Regions from separate parts of the Streptomyces sp. NPDC107538 genome, predicted to be linked through region 2. Evidence: riboswitches for the same ligand, from Rfam matches in the RefSeq annotation. Region 2 holds a riboswitch; the other holds the start of a gene.
What was found. A riboswitch is a leader RNA that binds a small molecule or an ion and turns the genes downstream of it on or off. The one in region 2 is predicted to bind S-adenosylmethionine.
Positions count from the first base shown of each region.

Region 1: linked by a shared signal. The riboswitch ahead of thrC (threonine synthase) and the one ahead of ACZ7MG_RS33385 (aminotransferase class V-fold PLP-dependent enzyme) in region 2 are both predicted to bind S-adenosylmethionine.

Region 1 is NZ_JBVKAY010000005.1:525,663-535,250, forward strand. Features, by position in the region: gene ACZ7MG_RS20770 (ubiquitin-like small modifier protein 1) at 379-654, opposite strand; gene thrC (threonine synthase) at 708-2,012, opposite strand; SAM riboswitch class I at 2,030-2,176, opposite strand; gene ACZ7MG_RS20780 (glucosyl-3-phosphoglycerate synthase) at 2,308-3,252, shown strand; gene ACZ7MG_RS20785 (trypsin-like serine peptidase) at 3,260-5,305, opposite strand; gene ACZ7MG_RS20790 (hypothetical protein) at 5,435-6,556, opposite strand; gene ACZ7MG_RS20795 (S8 family peptidase) at 6,832-8,151, shown strand; gene ACZ7MG_RS20800 (hypothetical protein) at 8,188-8,436, shown strand; gene ACZ7MG_RS20805 (alpha,alpha-trehalose-phosphate synthase (UDP-forming)) at 8,516-9,588, shown strand, end outside.
Region 2 is NZ_JBVKAY010000012.1:179,917-189,504, reverse strand. Features, by position in the region: gene qcrA (cytochrome bc1 complex Rieske iron-sulfur subunit) at 1-855, shown strand, start outside; gene qcrB (cytochrome bc1 complex cytochrome b subunit) at 852-2,492, shown strand; gene trpD (anthranilate phosphoribosyltransferase) at 2,627-3,691, shown strand; SAM riboswitch class IV at 3,923-4,038, shown strand; gene ACZ7MG_RS33385 (aminotransferase class V-fold PLP-dependent enzyme) at 4,165-5,526, shown strand; gene ACZ7MG_RS33380 (glycerate kinase family protein) at 5,487-6,743, opposite strand; gene ACZ7MG_RS33375 (SLC13 family permease) at 6,768-8,183, opposite strand; gene ACZ7MG_RS33370 (response regulator transcription factor) at 8,298-8,972, opposite strand; gene ACZ7MG_RS33365 (sensor histidine kinase) at 8,969-9,588, opposite strand, start outside.

The DNA.
Region 1 (9,588 bases), on a different contig from region 2:
TGCGCCGGAACGCGTCGACCGCGGCCGAATGTATCTGTCCAACTGCCCTCTGCAACAGGTCAATCGGACGAGAATTCTGGACACGACCGGTCGGGAATGTACGAACAATTCGCCCGAATTCAGGGCAAGTCGGGCCCCACAAAAGGGAAGAAGTACGCAAAAGGCATGCACACTTTGGCTACTTCATATAGGGCGTGCGGCGCGATCACATATGCGCCCGGCATGCAATCACTACGGTGATCCGACCGGCTTCCCCAACTCTACAGTGCTCAACCATAGAGAATTGCCCCCTCCGCTTCTCTCACGGAGGGGGCAATTCGATGAACACTCGGTAATCAATGTTACCGACGGTTACTACCGGCGGGTACTGACCGGCGGTCAGCCACCGGCGACCGCGGGAATGATCGACACACCGGCGCCGTCCGGAGTGGCCGTCTCCAGCCCCTGCTCGAACCGGACATCGTCGTCATTCACGTACACATTCACGAACCGCCGCAACTTGCCCTGATCGTCCAGAACCCGGGCGGCGATCCCGTTGTGGTTCTTCTCGAGATCGGCGATGACTTCGCCGAGAGTCGCCCCTTCGGCGCTCACCTCGGCCTGTCCGCCCGTGTAGGTGCGAAGGATGGTGGGGATACGGACGGAAACGCTCATGAGGGACCTCCGGTCAGGAATGTGTGCTGTGCGAGGCGGTCTTCGAGGCGGTCCTACGCGAGACCAGCTTCACGGAACGCATCGAGGTTGGGCCGGATGGTCGCGGTCAGCCCGGTCCCGGCCACCGCGTCCAGCGTCTTCAGCCCGTCCCCCGTGTTGAGCACGACCGTGGTGAGCGTCGGGTCGAGAAGGCCGTCCTCGATCAGCTTCTTCGTGACACCGACGGTCACCCCGCCCGCGGTCTCGGCGAAGATCCCCTCCGTCCGCGCGAGCAGCTTGATCGCCTCGACGACCTGCTCGTCCGTCACGTCCTCCACGGCCCCGCCGGTCCGCCGCGCGATGTCGAGCACATACGGCCCGTCCGCCGGGTTGCCGATGGCGAGCGACTTCGCGATGGTGTTCGGCTTCTGCGGCCGTACGACGTCGTGGCCGGCCTTGAACGCCACCGACACCGGCGAGCACCCCTCCGCCTGCGCACCGAAGATCTTGTACGGCTTGTCCTCGACGAGCCCGAGCTTGATCAGCTCCTGGAGCCCCTTGTCGATCTTCGTGAGCTGCGACCCGGAGGCGATCGGCACCACCAGCTGGTCCGGCAGCCGCCAGCCGAGCTGCTCGCAGATCTCGTACGCGAGGGTCTTGGAGCCCTCCGCGTAGTAGGGCCGCAGGTTGACGTTCACGAAGCCCCAGCCCTCGCCGGCCGGGTCGCCGATCAGCTCGGAGCAGAAGCGGTTCACATCGTCGTAGTTGCCCTCGATGCCGACCAGCTCGCCGCCGTAGATCGCGGCCATGACGACCTTGCCCTGCTCCAGGTCGTGCGGGATGAACACGCAGGACCGGAAGCCGGCGCGGGCGGCGGCGGCGCCGACGGCACCGGCCAGGTTGCCCGTGGAGGAGCAGGAGAGCGTGGTGAAGCCGAAGGCGCGGGCCGCCTCCAGGGCCTGGGCGACGACGCGGTCCTTGAAGGAGTGCGTCGGGTTGCCCGAGTCGTCCTTGATGAAGAGCTTGCCGCTGTCGACGCCGAGCGCGGCGGCCAGGTTGTCGGCCTTCACGAGCTGGGTCCAGCCGGGGTTGATGTTCGGCTTCGTGGCCACGTCCGCCGGGACGGGCAGCAGGGGGGCGTACCGCCAGATGTTCGCGGGACCGGACTCGATCCGCTTGCGCAGCTCCTCCGTGGAGTATGCGGAGTAGTCGTACGCGATCTCCAGCGGCCCGAAACACTCCTCGCAGGCGAAGACCGGTCCGAGGGGGACGCGGTGACCGCACTCACGACAGCTCAGCGCGGCGGCGGGGCCGAGGTCTACGGTGGAACCGGTGGAGACGGGGGATTCGGTGGTGCTTGCAACAGTCTGCGCAGCCATGGAGGCGAGGCCCTTTCTCCTCATCTTCCTCACGACGCACTTCGCCGTGAGACGGATTTGGCACCTTCCCGAGCCGGGAGCCTCACCACGACAACGTGGTCAGACCGGCTGGAGGGTTGCCGGGGCTTCATCGGGCCGTATCCCTCTGCCCCTCTGGATGAGCGGTATTTGGTTGTATACGCCGACGAGCACCGACATGCGATGGTCACCAGCGTTGTCCAAGACTGTAACCGAAGGCCAGGACAGTTGAGAGAGCCGTCCGAACCGCGAGATGAACGCAGAGGAGCCGCGCACTGTGCTGAAGGAAGTCGAGCGCTGGCTGAGCACCCGCTCCTGGTCCATGTCCGACCGCCCGCTCCACAAGATCATGGCCGCGAAACGGGCCACGGGACAGACGGTCAGTGTCGTCCTGCCCGCGCTGAACGAGGAGGAGACGGTCGGCGACATCGTCGCGATCATCCGCCATGACCTCATGCGGCAGGTCCCGCTCGTCGACGAGATCGTGGTCGTCGACTCCGGTTCCACGGACCGGACGTCCCAGGTCGCGGCTGCCGCCGGGGCGACGGTCGTGCACCGCGACGCGATCCTCCCCCGCCTCCCGGCCGTGCCCGGCAAGGGCGAGGTGCTGTGGCGGTCGCTCCTGGTGACGTCCGGCGACATCGTCTGCTTCATCGACGCGGACCTCAAGGAGTTCTCGTCCGACTTCGTCTCCGGGATCGTCGGCCCGCTGCTCACCGACCCCGGGGTGGACCTCGTCAAGGCGATGTACGACCGCCCCCTCGGCTCCGCCGCCGGCCAGGGCGGCCGTGTGACGGAACTCATGGCCCGGCCCCTCCTCAACATGCACTGGCCCCAGCTGGCCGGTTTCGTCCAGCCGCTCGGCGGCGAGTACGCGGCCCGGCGCTCCCTCCTGGAGCGGCTCCCGTTCCCCGTCGGCTACGGCGTCGAGCTGGGCATGCTCGTCGACGCGCTGCACCTCGTCGGCCTCGACGCGCTCTCCCAGGTCGACGTGGGCGTCCGCAAACACCGCCACCAGGACGGGGCGGCGCTGGGCCGTATGTCCGCGGCGATCTACCGCACCGCCCAGCTCCGGCTGGCCCGCGGCCACCTGATCCGGCCCGTCCTGACCCAGTTCGAGCGGGGGCGGGAGGGTTTCGAGCCGCGCACGTACTCGGTGGACCTGGAGGAACGGCCGCCGATGATCGATATCGAGGAGTACGTGGAGCGCAAGGCGGCGTAAGGGTTCCTCAGCCCGCGGTGATCACGCGCCCGATCTCGGCGGCGACCTCCCGGTGGGCCAGGTACTCGTCAATGTCGTGCGCCCGGGCACGGGTGTTGCGGACGGCCAGGTCGGTCAGTTCGCCCTGCCAGTCGTCGCCGAGCGGGCAGCCGATGGCGACACCGTCGGTCGGGCACCAGGCGTTCACCCAGCGGGCCACCCGCTGGGGACGCTGGGGACCACCGGCGAGGAGCCGGCGCTGGACGGTGTCCAGTCCGAGCGGGCTGCCCGCGGTGACGAGCAGGGAGATCTCCACCTCCGGCGCGAGCCGGGTGATGAGGTCCATGCCGACGACGGTGCCGAGGCTGTGGGTCACGAGCACGAGTTCACCCGTGGTGGGCACGCAGTCGAGCACGGTGTCCAGGACCGCGTCCCGGACACCCGGCTCGTCGAGGTACGCGGCCACGTCGCGCAGGGCCGCGGCGATGAACCACTCGTCGACGTCGGTGTTGGCCGCCAGCCAGCTCAGCTGCCGCTGGAGAGCGCCGACGATCCGTCCGCCGAAGGCCTCGGTGGCCAGCTGGGCCTCCGGCGGCATCCCCGCGTTGCCGGCGGCTTCGGCGATGAGCGCCTCGTAGGTGCTCCTGGCCGCACCGGCGGGCGCACAGGCCTCCGCCACCTGGCCGGCCGCCATCTCCTGGTGGGCGCGGGGGACGGACTCGTTCTGCTTGAGCGCGTCCATGAGCTTGTTTCCGTAGAACGGGAACCACGCGTCCGCCGGGTCGATCGGCGCGACCCCGGCACGGGTGAGGCCGTGGTTGAGTCCCGCGGTCCAGTCGATGCGCAGATCCTTGGGGATCTTGTTCTCCTGGCTCCTGCCGTGGAGGAAGACGATGTGCCGTCTGCCGCCGAAGGCGGTCGCCCGGGGGCGGAGACCGGTGCGGGCGGTGGTGGTCTCGGGCACGGACGTGGTCGACGTTTCGGGGACCACTGTCGGAACGGTCGCTACCGCAGGCGCCGCTGCCGTCAGCGTCTGGAGGCCGGCGTCCCGGCCCATCTCGCCCAGCAGGGCCCTCGCCGTGGACGTGTGGTCGACGGGCAGGGAGGCGAGGTGTCTGAGGATGGAGCTGATGCGCACGCCCTCGTTCGCCACCCAGGAGATGGCGTCGTCGCCGTCGCCCGGCTGCCACACCTTGCCGTCCTTGCGCAGGGTGCGGCCCTCCTCGTCCTGCTCCGGCACCCCGCTGTGGTGCAGGGCGACCACTTCCCACTGGTCGTTGAAGACCGGTGAGCCCGAGTTCCCCGGCTCGGTGTCGGTCCGGTAGTGCAGGAAGTCGTCGAGCCGGACCTGGAGCGCGTTGTCGCGGACCGCGATCTCCTTGAGGCGGCCCATGGGGTGACCGATGACGTTCACCGGTTCGCCGATGACCAGCTTGCCCAGTTGCCCACTGAGCCTGTTCCACCCGAACACCTCTCCCGGTGGCTGGTCCCCGTCGAGGGACCGGACCGGCACCAGCGCGAAGTCGAGCCGCTGGTCGGCGAGGAAGAGCGTGCCGGGGTCGAGTTCGAGCCGGACCGGTACGGCGGGGGTGTTGTCGACGGTGACCTGGGCGTCGAACTCGACGACACACCGCTGGGCGGTCGCCTCGTCGGGCAAAACGTGGTGGTTGGTCAGCAGCAGGCGCGGCGAGACCAGGAACCCGGTGCCGAGCGGCACTTCCCGGCCGTTCTCCCGCGCCGAGATCCGGGCCACGGTACGGGCGGCGCGGGCGCCGCGCGGCAGGAAGCTCCAGGCCTGCAGCTCCTTGGAGAGGCCGAGGATGCGTTCGTACGCGGCGGGCGCGTCCAGCGGCTCCTCCCGGATGCTCTCCACCGCCGCCGAGGCCGACACCGCCTGGCGGTCGAGCAGCCGGGCGGCACGGGCCGCGATCGCCTCCGGTGAGTCCGGGAACGCCACCCCGGCACCCAGTTGCTTCTCGATCTGCCGGCGCTCGGTACTCGTCCGGCGATACCGCTCCGCCGCGGCCTCGGCCTGTCTCCGTTGCTCCGCGCGAGCGACGCCTGTCACCACCATGGGGATCCACCCGTCCTGTGCGGTCCTGCACCTACTGCACCTGGCTTCCAGGAGGCGGACACCGGGCGTGCGGTGCAACCAGGAGGGAGCAATCGGGTGAGGGCGCAATCGGGTCAGGGCGCAATCGGGTCAGGGCCCTTCTGATGGATCGCGTGTCTCGCGCTCGCTCGTCGAACGGGAGTCTCCCGGGCCGCCCACGGCGTTGAGGACGGCCTGGCCCTGGTTGTCGACGAGCCGGGTGAAGAGCTGCTGGGCGTAGCCGAGGACGATGGCCCAGGCGATGATCTGGGCCGGGGTGTCGAGGGCGGTCAGCCCGGGGACGAACTCCCCTCGCATCAACAGCAGACCCAGCAGCGCGGTGAGCGCGCCGGTCGGCAGCTTCAGCAGCGCCAGGGCCACCGGCACGTCGTACGGGGTCGACGTGCCCTTGATACGGCGCAGGCTGGCCGCCGCGGCCACGGACGCGGCCACGACCCCGATGACCTCGACGACGAGGTAGTCCCATGTGGAGGAGACCATGGCGAAGTCCACGTCACGCACCTTGCGGAACGACTTTTCCCGCGTGGGACAGACCGCTTCGACGGACTGGAGATCCGGCTGGACCGCCCGGAAGCACAGCGGGACCAGATCGGGGTGCAGACTGCCCAGCACGGCGACCCCGACCACGATCACCGCGAGACCGAGGGTCACCCAGAGCACGATCCGTACGAAGCTCAGGACGCGCAGATGCTCGCGTTGCAGGACCTGACGGGCGACGGTCACCGCGTCGATGAGGGTCTCCCGCTCGACGCGGGTGAGCAGCCTCGCCTCCTCCGGTGCCGCGAGCGCGTTCTTCGCGATCTGCTCGACCCGGATCCTCCGCGGATCGTCGCCGGAGAGGTGCTCCCTGACCAGGGCCAGCAGATTCGGGATGCGCGCCGTCACATCACCCAGCGGGGCCAGACGCAGCAGCAGGTTGAGCGCCACGTCGAGGTGTGACTGCGCCGCGGCGAGGTGGGTGGCGGCCAGCCGCCGGGGGCAGTCGCAGTGGCTGAGCCGCTCCTCGGCGAGGTCCAGTTCGGCGACCGCCCTCGCGTGGAGCACGGGGGCCGCGTCCCGCACCACCGGATCGTCGTCCTGCTCCGCGCTCTGCTTCTTGGTCTCCAGCAGAGCCCGGATCTCACCGATACGGGACCGGATCGCCTCGCGGAGCTCCCACTGCCGCTTCTCGCACTTCCGCCCGAACCGGGACGGCGGTTGGTGATCAGTCATGGGCCCACTATCACGCCGGTCCCGCCACCGAACCCGTTCCGAAGCCGCCGTCCCGTCCGTCCGGCCCAGCCATTCGGCCCAGCCGCCCGGCCTCGGAGGCGGGCGGGAGACGGGACCGAATTGCGGACCCCGGTGACCGGTGCGACGGTCGATCGGGGGTGGTGCCCACCGTCGTCGGCGCCCGACGACCGTGGAGCGGCGCGTGTCCTCAGAACCGCGCGTGACCTCGAACCGGGGGAAACACAGAAAGCGGGAATTCAATGGCGAACGGCCCCATGGACAGCCATGCCTTCGGCGAGCAGCCCCACCGCCCCGGTGAACCTCTCACCGGACGGAACTCGGAGTACACCGGTCGGTATGTGGTCCTGCTGGACCCGAACGACCAGGAGAGCGGACTGAACGCGCTGCGCGCCAACGCCGACATCGCGGCCGTCGAGCGGGTGCGGGGAACCGAGTCCGCGAACGTCACCGAACTCCTTGAGCGGCCCGACGTCTCGGTCCTGTTCGAGGACCTCGCCGCCGCCGTGGTCGAGGTACCGCTCGCGCAGCGCCACGCGCTGGTGACCACGGCCGAGGCGGAACCGTCGATCATCGCCGCCGAGCCCGAACGCATGGTCTACGCCATGCCGATCACCGCCCCGCAGCAGGCGCCGACCGAGTTCTTCCCGGCCTTCCGCAGCGACGAGGACGTGGTCAGCCGCCACACCGAGGCCGAGATCGCCACCGGCCAGGGCCCGGCCTGGCACGAGAAGACCTGGACCTGGGGCCTTCAGGCGATCCGCGCCAACCTGTCCCACCTCACCGGCAAGGGTGTGAAGATCGCGGTTCTGGACACCGGTGTGGACACCGACCACCCCGACCTGGCCGGACGCATCACGGCGACGTCCTCCTTCGTGCCCAACGAGACCGTCGAGGACGGCAACGGCCACGGCACGCACTGCGTCGGCACCGCCGCCGGTCCGGCCAACCCCAGGCAGGGCCCCCGCTACGGCGTGGCGCCCGAAGCGCAGATCCTCGCGGCGAAGGTGCTCAGCAACGCGGGCAGCGGCAGCGACGGCCAGATCCTGGCGGGCATGGCCTGGGCCATCGCCAACGGCGCGAAGGTGATCTCCATGTCGCTGGGCGCCCGGGTCCAGCCGGGCGAGCTGTTCCCGCAGACGTACGAGATCCTGGCCCGGCGCGCGCTCAAGCTGGGTACGGTGATCGTCGCCGCCGCGGGCAACGACAGCCGGCGCCCCGGGCAGATGATCCCGGTCAGCCGACCCGCCAACTGCCCCTCCATCCTCGCGGTGGCCTCGGTCGACAAGGCGATCAGCCCGTCGTTCTTCTCCAACGCCGGGCTCAACGACCAGGGCGGCGAGATCAACATCGCCGCGCCGGGCAGGGACATCCGCTCGGCGGCCCCCAACGGCGGGTACCAGGTCCTGAGCGGCACCAGCATGGCCACCCCGCATGTCGCGGGTGTCGTCGCGCTGCTCGCCCAGGCGTCCCCCACCGCCACCGCGGCCCAGCTCATGGCCAGCCTGAAGGCCGGCGCGTTCCCGCTGGTGCAGCCGGTCAGGGACGTCGGCGCGGGCCTGCTCCAGGCCCCGTGACCTCGTGATCTCGCCACTTCGTGGACCCGTGACCTCGTGAACGAGTCGTCCACGTCCGAACCGGTCGGGGTCATCATCGCGGTCGACCCCGACCGGTTCGCGGACATCGTCGAGGCGCTACGGCATGCGGGGCTGACGGTCACCGGCACCCAGCCGATCGTGGGCACGCTCTCCGGCACCGTCGCCGAGGACGCGTTGCGCACCCTGGAAGCAGTCGACGGAGTCGACTCCGTCGACCGGGACCACACGATCCGCCTTCCCCCACCCGACTCGCCGGTCCAGTGAGCGCGGGTGGGGGCACGCGGGTGGGGGCCCGGCCGAACCGTACGTTTGACCTCCGAACCCAAGGGCTAGGTTGAGCCCTATGTCATCAACGCACCGCACGGCCCAGGTCCTGGTCGCGTCCAACCGGGGCCCCGTCACGTACACGCTGGACGAGACGACCGGCGAGCTGGCCTCCAAGCGCGGCGGTGGCGGTCTCGTGTCCGGGCTGTCCGCGATCGACCCGGAGTCGGGCGCGGTCTGGGTGTGCTCGGCGCTGGGCGACGGCGACCGCGAGGCCGTACGGCGCGGCGTCTCCGAGCCCGGCGTGCGGATGCTGGACATCCCGGCCGACGTGCACCACGACGCGTACAACGGCATCGCCAACTCCACGCTCTGGTTCGTGCACCACATGCTGTACCAGACCCCGCTGGAGCCGGCCTTCGACGCGGAGTTCCGGCGCCAGTGGGCGTCGTACGAGACGTACAACCGCGCCTTCGCCGAGGCGCTCGCGCAGGAGGCGGCGGACGGCGCGGCCGTCCTCGTGCAGGACTACCACCTGACCCTGGTCCCCCGGATGCTCCGCGAACTCCGCCCCGACCTGCGGATCGGCCACTTCTCGCACACCCCGTGGGCGCCCGTCGACTACTTCCGGCTGCTCCCCGACGACATCGCCGCGCAGGTCCTCGACGGCATCCTCGGCGCCGACCGGGCCGCGTTCCTGACCCGGCGGTGGGCGGACGCGTTCACCGAGTGCGCCCGTGCCGTCCTCGGCCCCGACGCCGCGTCCGGCACCCGGATCGGCGTACACGGTCTGGGCGCCGACGCGGACTTCCTGCGGACCCGCGCGCACCAGGCGGACGTCGACGACCGGATGGCCGCGCTGCGGGAGCAGATCGGTACGGCCCCGGACGGCACCCCGCGCCGCACCATCGTCCGCGTCGACCGCACGGAACTCTCCAAGAACATCGTGCGCGGCCTGCACGCCTACCGGCAGCTCCTCGACGACCAGCCGTCCTGGCGCGAGCGCGTGGTGCACGTGGCCTTCGCCTACCCGTCGCGGCAGGACCTCGCGGTGTACCGGGACTACATGACCGAGGTCCAGCGCGTCGCGGACGACATCAACGAGCGGTACGGGACGCCGGGTTGGACCCCGGTCATCCTCCATCTGAAGGA
Region 2 (9,588 bases):
ACCGTCGCGTTCATCGCCGCCTACCTGGTGATCGACGTCGACAAGTCGATCTACGTCTGGCCGATCGGTCACATCAGCGCGCTGAACTTCGCGCTGGGCATGACGCTGGGCCTGTCGCTGTTCTGCATCGGCGCCGGCGCGGTCCACTGGGCCCGCACGCTGATGTCGGACGTGGAGGTCGCCGACGAGCGTCACCCGATCGAGGCCGCGCCCGAGGTCAAGGCCAAGGTCCTGGCCGACTTCAAGGCCGGCGCCGAGGAGTCGGTGATCGGCCGTCGCAAGCTGATCCGCACCACGATGTTCGGCGCGCTGGCCCTGTTCCCGCTCTCCGGTGTCTTCCTGCTCGGCGGCCTCGGCCCCGCGCCCGGCACCAAGCTGCGGCACACCACCTGGGCCAAGGGCAAGAAGCTCGTCAACATGAACACCAACGAGCCGCTGCGTCCCTCGGACGTCGCGGTCGGGTCGCTGACCTTCGCCATGCCGGACGGCCTCAGCGAGCACGACCACGACTTCCAGAAGAACATCGCCAAGGACGCCCTGATGATCGTCCGGATCCAGCCGGACGACATCAAGGACAAGCGCGAGCTGGAGTGGTCCCACGAGGGCATCGTGGCGTTCTCGAAGATCTGCACCCACGTGGGCTGCCCGATCTCCCTGTACGAGCAGCAGACGCACCACGTGCTCTGCCCCTGCCACCAGTCCACCTTCGACCTCGCCGACGGCGGCCGGGTCATCTTCGGCCCCGCGGGTCACGCCCTTCCGCAGCTGAGGATCACCGTCGGTGAAGACGGTTACCTCCAAGCGGTCGGCGACTTCGAAGAGCCCGTCGGTCCTGCCTTCTGGGAGCGCGGATGAGTACTACAACGACCACCGACTCGCGCGACAAGCGCGAGAAGGCACCGGCCGGCGAGCGCGTCGCCGACTGGGCCGACGGCCGGCTCGGGATCTACTCCCTGGCCAAGGCCAACATGCGCAAGATCTTCCCCGACCACTGGTCGTTCATGCTGGGCGAGATCTGCCTGTACAGCTTCATCATCATCATCCTCACGGGTGTGTATCTGACGCTGTTCTTCCACCCGTCGATGAACGAGGTGGAGTACCACGGCAGCTACGTCCCGCTGCAGGGACAGCTGATGTCCGAGGCGTTCAACTCGACCATGCACATCTCCTTCGAGGTGCGCGGTGGTCTGCTGATCCGGCAGATCCACCACTGGGCGGCGCTGATCTTCCTCGCCGGCATGTTCGTGCACATGATGCGGGTGTTCTTCACGGGCGCGTTCCGCAAGCCGCGTGAGGTCAACTGGCTGTTCGGCTTCCTGCTGTTCGTCCTCGGCATGTTCACCGGCTTCACCGGTTACTCGCTCCCGGACGACCTGCTCTCCGGCACCGGTGTCCGCTTCATGGAGGGCGCGGTCCTGTCCGTGCCGATCGTCGGCACGTACCTGTCGTTCTTCCTCTTCGGCGGCGAGTTCCCGGGCGGCGACTTCGTGGCCCGCTTCTACTCGGTCCACATCCTGCTGCTGCCGGGCATCATGCTCGGCCTGCTGGTGGCGCACCTGATCCTGGTCTTCTACCACAAGCACACGCAGTTCGCGGGCCCCGGCAAGACGAACAACAACGTCGTCGGCATGCCGCTGCTCCCCGTGTACATGGCGAAGGCGGGCGGCTTCTTCTTCCTGGTCTTCGGCGTCATCGCGGTCATCTCGGCGATCGCCACGATCAACCCGATCTGGACCATGGGCCCCTACCGCCCGGACCAGGTCTCCACCGGCGCGCAGCCCGACTGGTACATGGGCTTCTCCGAGGGTCTGATCCGTGTCATGCCGGGCTGGGAGATCAACTTCTGGGGCCACACGCTCGTCCTGGGCGTGTTCATCCCGCTGATCATCTTCCCGCTGGTCCTGGTCGCGATCGCGGTCTACCCGTTCATCGAGTCCTGGGTCACCGGCGACAAGCGCGAGCACCACATCCTGGACCGCCCGCGCAACGCCCCGACCCGTACGGCCTTCGGCGTCGCGTGGATCACCTGGTACATGGTGCTGCTGATCGGTGGTGGAAACGACCTCTGGGCGACCCACTTCCACCTGTCGATCAACTCGATCACCTGGTTCGTCCGGATCGCGTTCTTCGTGGCCCCGGTCATCGCGTTCATCGTCACCAAGCGCATCTGCCTCGGCCTGCAGCGCCGGGACAAGGACAAGATCCTGCACGGTCGCGAGACCGGCATCATCAAGCGCCTGCCGCACGGTGAGTTCATCGAGGTCCACGAGCCGCTCAGCCAGGAGCAGCTGCACACGCTCACGGCGCACGAGCAGTACGTGCCGGCCCAGATCGGTGCCGCGGTCGACGAGAACGGTGTCGCCCGCAAGGTCGGCCGCCTGGAGAAGCTCCGCGCCAAGATGAGCAAGGGCTACTACGGCGAGGACAGCCAGATCGCCAAGCCGACCGTCGAGGAGTACAAGGAGATCACGAGCGGCCACGGCCACCACTGATCGCTTCGCTTCGCCACACCACGGTCGAAGGGCCCCCGTCCGATCTTCGGACGGGGGCCCTTCGCCGTGCTCGTGGCTGGATAGGGTGGGGTTGACCTTCCACTACGTCTCGTCTACGACACCCAGGAGCGGCTATGAGCGCTGTGACCCCCGCTGGAGGCGACACCGCGGCGGGCCGTTCCTGGCCCGCCGTGCTGAACGCGCTGCTGTCCGGGCACGACCAGGACGCCGGCGCCACGTTCTGGGCGATGGACCAGATCATGCGCGGGGAGGCGACGGACGCGCAGATCGCCGGGTTCGTGGTGGCGCTGCGGGCCAAGGGGGAGACCGTCGACGAGATCACCGGTCTCGTCGACGCGCTGTACGAGCACGCCAATCTGATCGAGGTGGCCGGGCGGACCGTCGACATCGTCGGTACGGGCGGGGACGGCGCCAAGACGGTCAACATCTCCACGATGTCCTCGATCGTGGTCGCCGGCACGGGCGCGAAGGTCGTCAAGCACGGCAACCGGGCCGCGTCCTCGGCGTCCGGGGCATCCGACGTCCTGGAGAAGCTGGGCGTCAATCTGGAGCTGACGCCGAAGCGGGTCGCCGAGGTCGCCGAGGAGGCCGGGATCACCTTCTGCTTCGCGGTGAAGTTCCATCCGGCGCTGCGTCATGTGGCCGCCGCGCGCGGACAGTTGGGCATCCGTACGGTCTTCAACGCGCTCGGGCCGCTGGCGAACCCGGCGAAGGTGCGGGCCCAGGCGGTCGGGGTCGCCGACCCCCGGATGGCGCCCATCATGGCCGGTGTCTTCGCCGGGCGCGGCAACTCCTCGCTGGTCTTCCGCGGCGACGACGGGCTCGACGAGCTGACGACCACGGCGACGTCCCGGGTCTGGGTGGTCCGGGACGGCAAGGTGACCGAGGAGGCCTTCGACCCGCGTGACGTCGGCCTCGACCTGGTGCCGGTGGAGGCGCTGCGGGGGGCCGACGCCTCGTACAACGCGGATGTCGCGCGGCGGCTGCTGGGCGGGGAGACCGGGCCCGTGCGGGACGCGGTGCTGCTCAACTCGGCCGCGGCGCTGGTGGCTCTTGAACCGACGTCCGCGTCGCTGGCGGAGCAGTTGCGGGGCGGGATGGAGCGGGCTGCGGAGTCCATCGACTCGGGGGCGGCGCGGGGAGTTCTCGAGCGGTGGGTCGCGGCGACGAACCGGTAGTTCGTCGGGTGCGGGTGCGTGGGGCTTCTCGCGCAGTTCCCCGCGCCCCTAAAGAATCGCAGGCCCCCGTGGCCCTGAAAGGCGACCGGCTGCGCCCCTGAAGAGCATGGGGCGCAGCCCCTGCTTTCAGGGGCGCGGGGAACTGCGCGAGAAGCCCCACCGGGCCGGCAGCCGCCCACCATCCGGACACGAGTTGCGGCGCGACGATCACTTCACGTACGTTTTTCGGCAGGTCATGAGTGACAGCCCATAGCCCCGGCTGGCTGTCCGGCAACCCTCCTTCCGTGGCGGGGTGCCCCGGGTGAAGACCGGGCCGTAGGCAGCGAGGTCTACGGCAAGCGCGGTTTCGAGGGAGTCTTCCGTTGAGCAAGCGAATGCGATAGGGCCGCCGAGCCCCGCCTCCGCGCACCCTTCTCTCTTTCCTCCACATGCGCCCTTCCCTTCCTTCGCGCATGCCTCTCACGGGAGCCCCCATGTCTGTTTCCACCCTTGCCGCCGCCCAGTCCGTTTGTGCCCCGCTGCCCGTTCTGGGGCGAGATGTCACCGTCCCGCTCGTCACCGGCGGCGAGGTCACCTACGCCGCCCTCGACTACGCGGCCAGCGCCCCCGCCCTGCAGCGCGTGTGGGACGACGTGGCGGCGTACGCGCCGTACTACGGGAGCGTGCACCGGGGCGCCGGCTACCTCTCCCAGCTGTCGACGGATCTCTTCGAGAACGCCCGGAAGACCGTCGCCGAGTTCCTCGACTGCCGGGACGGCGACCAGGTCGTGTTCACCCGGTCGACCACCGACTCGCTGAACCTTCTCGCCGCCGCACTCCCCGCCGACTGCCAGGTCTTCGTCTTCGAGACCGAGCACCACGCCTCGCTGCTGCCCTGGCGGGACGCGCGGGTCACGTACCTGGACGCCCCCCGGACGCCGGAGCAGGCCGTCGCCACCCTGGAGACCGCCCTCGCCGGACGCGACCCGCACGGGCCGGCGCTGGTGTGCGTCACCGGTGCCTCCAATGTCACCGGGGAGATCTGGCCGGTGCGTGAGCTGGCCGCCGCCGCGCACGCGCACGGCGCGCGGATCGTGCTCGACGCGGCCCAGCTGGCGCCCCACCACCCCGTCTTCGTGCAGGAGTTGGACGTCGACTGGGTCGCCTTCTCCGGCCACAAGCTGTACGCGCCCTTCGGGTCGGGGGTCCTCGCCGGCCGTGCCGACTGGCTCACCGCGGCCGAGCCGTACCTCGCCGGCGGCGGTGCCTCCCGCAAGGTGACCCGGCGTACCGACGGCGGTGTGGACGTCGAGTGGCACGAGAGCGCCGCCCGCCACGAGGCCGGCTCGCCCAACGTCATCGGCGCCTACTCCATCGCCTCCGCCTGCAAGGCCCTCACCGAGGCCGGGTTCGACACGCTGGTCGCCCGCGAGCGGTATCTGATCGACGCCGTACGGGCCGGGCTCGCCGATGTGCCCGAGGTACGGATCCTGTCCCTCTTCGGGGACGACGCCCCGCGTGTCGGCGTCATCTCCTTCGTCGTCGACGGCTGGAACAGCTCCCACTTCGCCGCCGCGCTCTCCGCCGAGTACGGCATCGGCGTCCGCGACGGCCTCTTCTGCGCCCACCCCCTCGTCCGCACCCTGCTCGGCAGCGACCCGCAGGTCCAGGGCGAGTGCGGCGCCCCCGAGGCCGCGCCCGGCGAGCGGTCCCTCAACGCGATCCGGGTGAGCTTCGGCGCGGGCACCCCCGACGAGCACGTGGAGCGGTTCGTGGGCGCGGTCAAGGAGCTGGTGAGCGACGGCGCGCAGTGGAACTACCGTACGGAGGACGGCCGTTGCGTCCCGGCCGTCTGACCGGCCGTCTGACCGGCCGTCTGACCGGCCGTCTGCCCCGCACCGGTTGAGCCCGCCGTCACCCGGGCGCCCAGCACGATCATCCGCAGGGCCCGTTCCGTGGCGTCCGTGAGGAGTTCGCTCGCGCGGACCAGGGCCTCGGCGAGCGCCATCGGGGCGGGCAGGATGCCGGTGCAGGCGTCCACGCCCGGCACCTCGTGCGCGCCCTCGCCCAGGGTGCCCGCGAGGGCCAGCACCGGGCGGCCGTGCAGCTTGGCGCGGCGGGCGACCTCGGCGGGGACCTTGCCGCGCGGCGTCTGGTGGTCGAGGGCGCCCTCGGCCGTGATGACCAGATCGGCGCGGGCCAGCCGGGCGTCGAGGTCCAGATGGCCCAGCAGCACCTCGAAGCGGGGGAGCAGCCGGGCGCCCAGGGCGGCCAGCCCGGCGCCGAGCCCGCCGGAGGCGCCGGTGCCGGGGCCGGTGCGGAGGTCCGCCCGCTGCGGGGCGAGGTCGCGGGTGAGGACGTACGCCCAGGTCTCCAGCGCGGCCGACAGTTCCTCGACCTGCTCCGGTGTCGCCCCTTTCTGCGGGCCGAAGACCCGGGCGACGCCCCGTTCGCCGCACAGCACGTTGAACGGGTTGCAGGCGACGAGCAGGTCGACGTCCTTGAGGCGTGCGTCCAGGCCGGCCGGGTCGATCCGGTCCAGGCGGCCCAACTCCCGTCCTCCCGGCGGGAGTTCGACGCCGTCCGCGTCCAGGAGCCGCGCGCCCAGGGCCTGGAGGGCACCGGCCCCGCCGTCCGACGTACCGGAGTCCCCGCAGCCGATCAGGATGCGCCGTACGCCGGTGTCGAGCGCGGCGCGGATCAGTTCGCCGACGCCGTACGTGGTGGTGGCGCCGGGGTCGCGGAGGGCGCGCGGGACGAGGGAGAGGCCGGCGACGGCGGCCATCTCGACCACGGCTGTCCCCGTCGTCGCCGGGCCGGGGGAGCCGACGAGGGCGAAGTGGGTGTCGACCGGGTCGCCGACCGGGCCCGTGGCCAGGAGGGGGACCAGTCGTCCCCCGGTGGCGGCGGCCAGCGCGGCGGCCGTGCCCTCGCCGCCGTCCACCAGCGGGATCAGATCCAGCTCCGCGTCGGGCAGGACCCGGCGGACGCCCTCCGCGATGGCCTCGGCGGCGGCCTCGGCGGACAGGGACTCCTTGAAGCCACTGGGGGCTACGGCGACTCGGTTCAGCATGGTCTCAGGGCTCCTGGAGAGTGGTTACGGGACGAGCGGGACGCCCAGCGCCGGCCACACCACCGCCGCGAAGAGCACCACCAGGGCGGCGGTCAGCGGGGCCAGCACGGCGGAGAGGCGCAGCAGGTCGCGGGGGGTGTAGGTGGGGGTGCCGGGCAGGTCGGCGAAGAGCGCGACCGGCTTGGCGGAGGCCGGGAGGGTGTGGCAGAAGCCCGCCGCGGCGGTGGAGGCGAGCGCGGCGGCGACCGGGCTGACCCCGGCGCCCACGGCCGCCGCGACGACCAGCGGGACCAGCACCGACGAGCGGGCCGACCGGGACTGCAGGACCAGATGCGCGGCCGTGCTGACCACCACGACCACCACCAGGAACACCAGCGGCGTGACCCCCGAGGGCAGCCCGGAGACCAGCCACGTCGCCGCTCCCGAGTCGCTGAGCGCGACGCCCATCGCCATCGTCGCGGCCATGAAGAGCAGCATCGACCAGGGCACGGTCCGCAACGCGTCCTTCAGCCGTACGGTGCCCAGCGCCGGTGAGGAGGCGACGACCGCGCCGATCAGCGCGACCACCGCCGGGGAGACCCGGTGCAGCGGCTCGCTGCACCACAGGACCACGACCGTGGCCAGCAGCAGGGCGCAGCGCGACTCGGCGGGGGACCAGGGCCCGGTCACCGGCCGCTCACTGTGCAGCTGGATCTCCTCCGCCGTGATCCGCACCGGGCCGCGGCGGTCCGCGCGCCGGGTCGTCGTCAGCAGCACGGCCTCGGCGGCCAGATGGGACGACACGATCGCCAGCGGCAGGCCCAGCAGCAGCCACTCGGTGAAGCCGATCCGGTCGCCGGTCGCCTCCCACAGCACCGACACGGTGATCAGATGCGCTCCCGCGCCGATCAGGGTCGCCACCGCCGACAGAAGGATCACGGTCGGGAACAGCAGCGCCAGCATCACGACCAGTCGTCTCCGGTCGGCCAGCGCCTTGGCGAGGGCCAGGAACACGGGGAGCGCGAGGGCGGCGCGGCCCGAGGTGGCCGGCACGGCGAAGGCGGTCACCACGAGGGCGGCGGTGGTGAGGTGCGTCAGCTGCCGTACGGTGCGGGCGCCGCTCACCAGGAACGTCGCGGCCCGGCCCGCGAGCCCCGTCCGGGTCACCGCGGCGGCCAGGACGAACGCACAGATCAGCAGCCATACGGTGTCGTTCCCGAGGGTGCCGAAGAGCGTGTCGTCGCTGATGACCCCGGTGACGGTGAGGGCGAGGCCCGCGCCCAGCGCGATGTACGTGTCGTCGACGGGGGTGCCGATCCAGGCGGCCGTCGCCAGCGTGAAGACCGTGAGGGTGAGGCGGGCCTCTCCGCCGAGACCGGGGAAGTTGCCGGGGACGGCGAGCAGCGCGCAGAGGGAGAGGGCTACGCAGAGGGTGGTGGCGAGGCGGAGATTCAGGGGCACGTCATCAAGGGTTCATTTCGGGGGTGAGTCCTTGATGAGGCGTTTATGAAGGGGGCTTCACGTCGTTCTTCGGGCGCGAGTCCGTGAGGGCTGGTCGCGCAGTTCCCCGCGCCCCTATCGGGGCGCGGCTGTCGGCAGCCGGTAGCCCATGCCCCTTACCGTCTCCAGTTGTGCGGCCCCGAGCTTCTTTCGTAGCGCCCGCACGTACACGTCCACGATGTTCGAGCCCGGGTCGAAGTCGTAGCCCCAGACGTGGGACAGGATCTGTTCGCGGGAGAGGACCTGGCCGGGGTGGCGCAGGAAGAGTTCCAGGAGGACGAACTCCCTTGCGGTCAGGTCCACCAGACGCTCCCCGGCGCGCGCCCGTCGGGTCCGGAGGTCCAGGGTCAGGTCGCCGCTGCGGAGCATCGTCACCTCGGGGGCCCTGGCCGCCGTACGCAGCCGGAGGCGGACCCTCGCCAACAGCTCCTCGAAGCGGAACGGCTTGGTCATCCAGTCGTCGGCGCCGCCCTCCAGGCCGGCCACGGTGTCGCGTACCGAGTCGCGGGCGGTCAGCACGATGACCGGGACGGTGACGCGGGCCTCGCGCAGCTCGCGCAGGACGGTGAAGCCGTCGCGGCCGGGCAGGCCGATGTCGAGGACGATCAGGTCGAAGCCGCCGGTGAGGGCGTACTCGTAGGCCGCGTCGCCGTCGCCGACCACGGTCGTGGTGAAGCCGCCCGCGCGCAGGCCCTTCTCGACGAAGGAGGCGATGCGTTCCTCGTCCTCGACGATGAGAATGCGGTTCACGGGCGGGCCCCTTCCAGGGTCAGGGTCAGGACGAAGGTCGCGCCGCCGCCCTCGGTGTCGTGCAGCCGTACCCGGCCGCCGTGCGCCTCGGCGATCGCGCGGACGATGGCCAGGCCGAGCCCGGCACCGGAGCCGCGGGCGCCGCGTCGGGCCGTGCCGCGCCGGAACCGTTCGAAGACGACCTCGGCGTCCTGCGGCTGCACCCCGGGCCCCGAGTCGACGACGTACAGCTCGACCGTCGTGCCCTCGGCGCGGGAGCCGACCCGGATGGTCTGGCCGGTGGTGGTGTGCTGCACCGCGTTCTGGGCGAGCTGGACCATCGCCTGGGTGATCCGCTGGGGGTCCAACTCGGCCTCAAGGTCGGCGACTTCGGCGAGCTGCCAGTCGCGGTCGCCCAGGGTGCGGGCCTTGACGTAGACATCGGCGGTGAGTTCGGCGAGCTGGACCGGCTCGGGGCGGACGAAGTCGGGCCGCTCGGCCTTGGCGAGTAGCAGCAGGTCCTCGACGATGCGGCTCATCCGGTCCAGTTCGTCGGTGACCAGCCGGACCGTCTCCTCGCGCTCGGCGGGATCGTCGCCCATCAGCTCCAGATGGCCGCGCACGATGGTGATGGGGG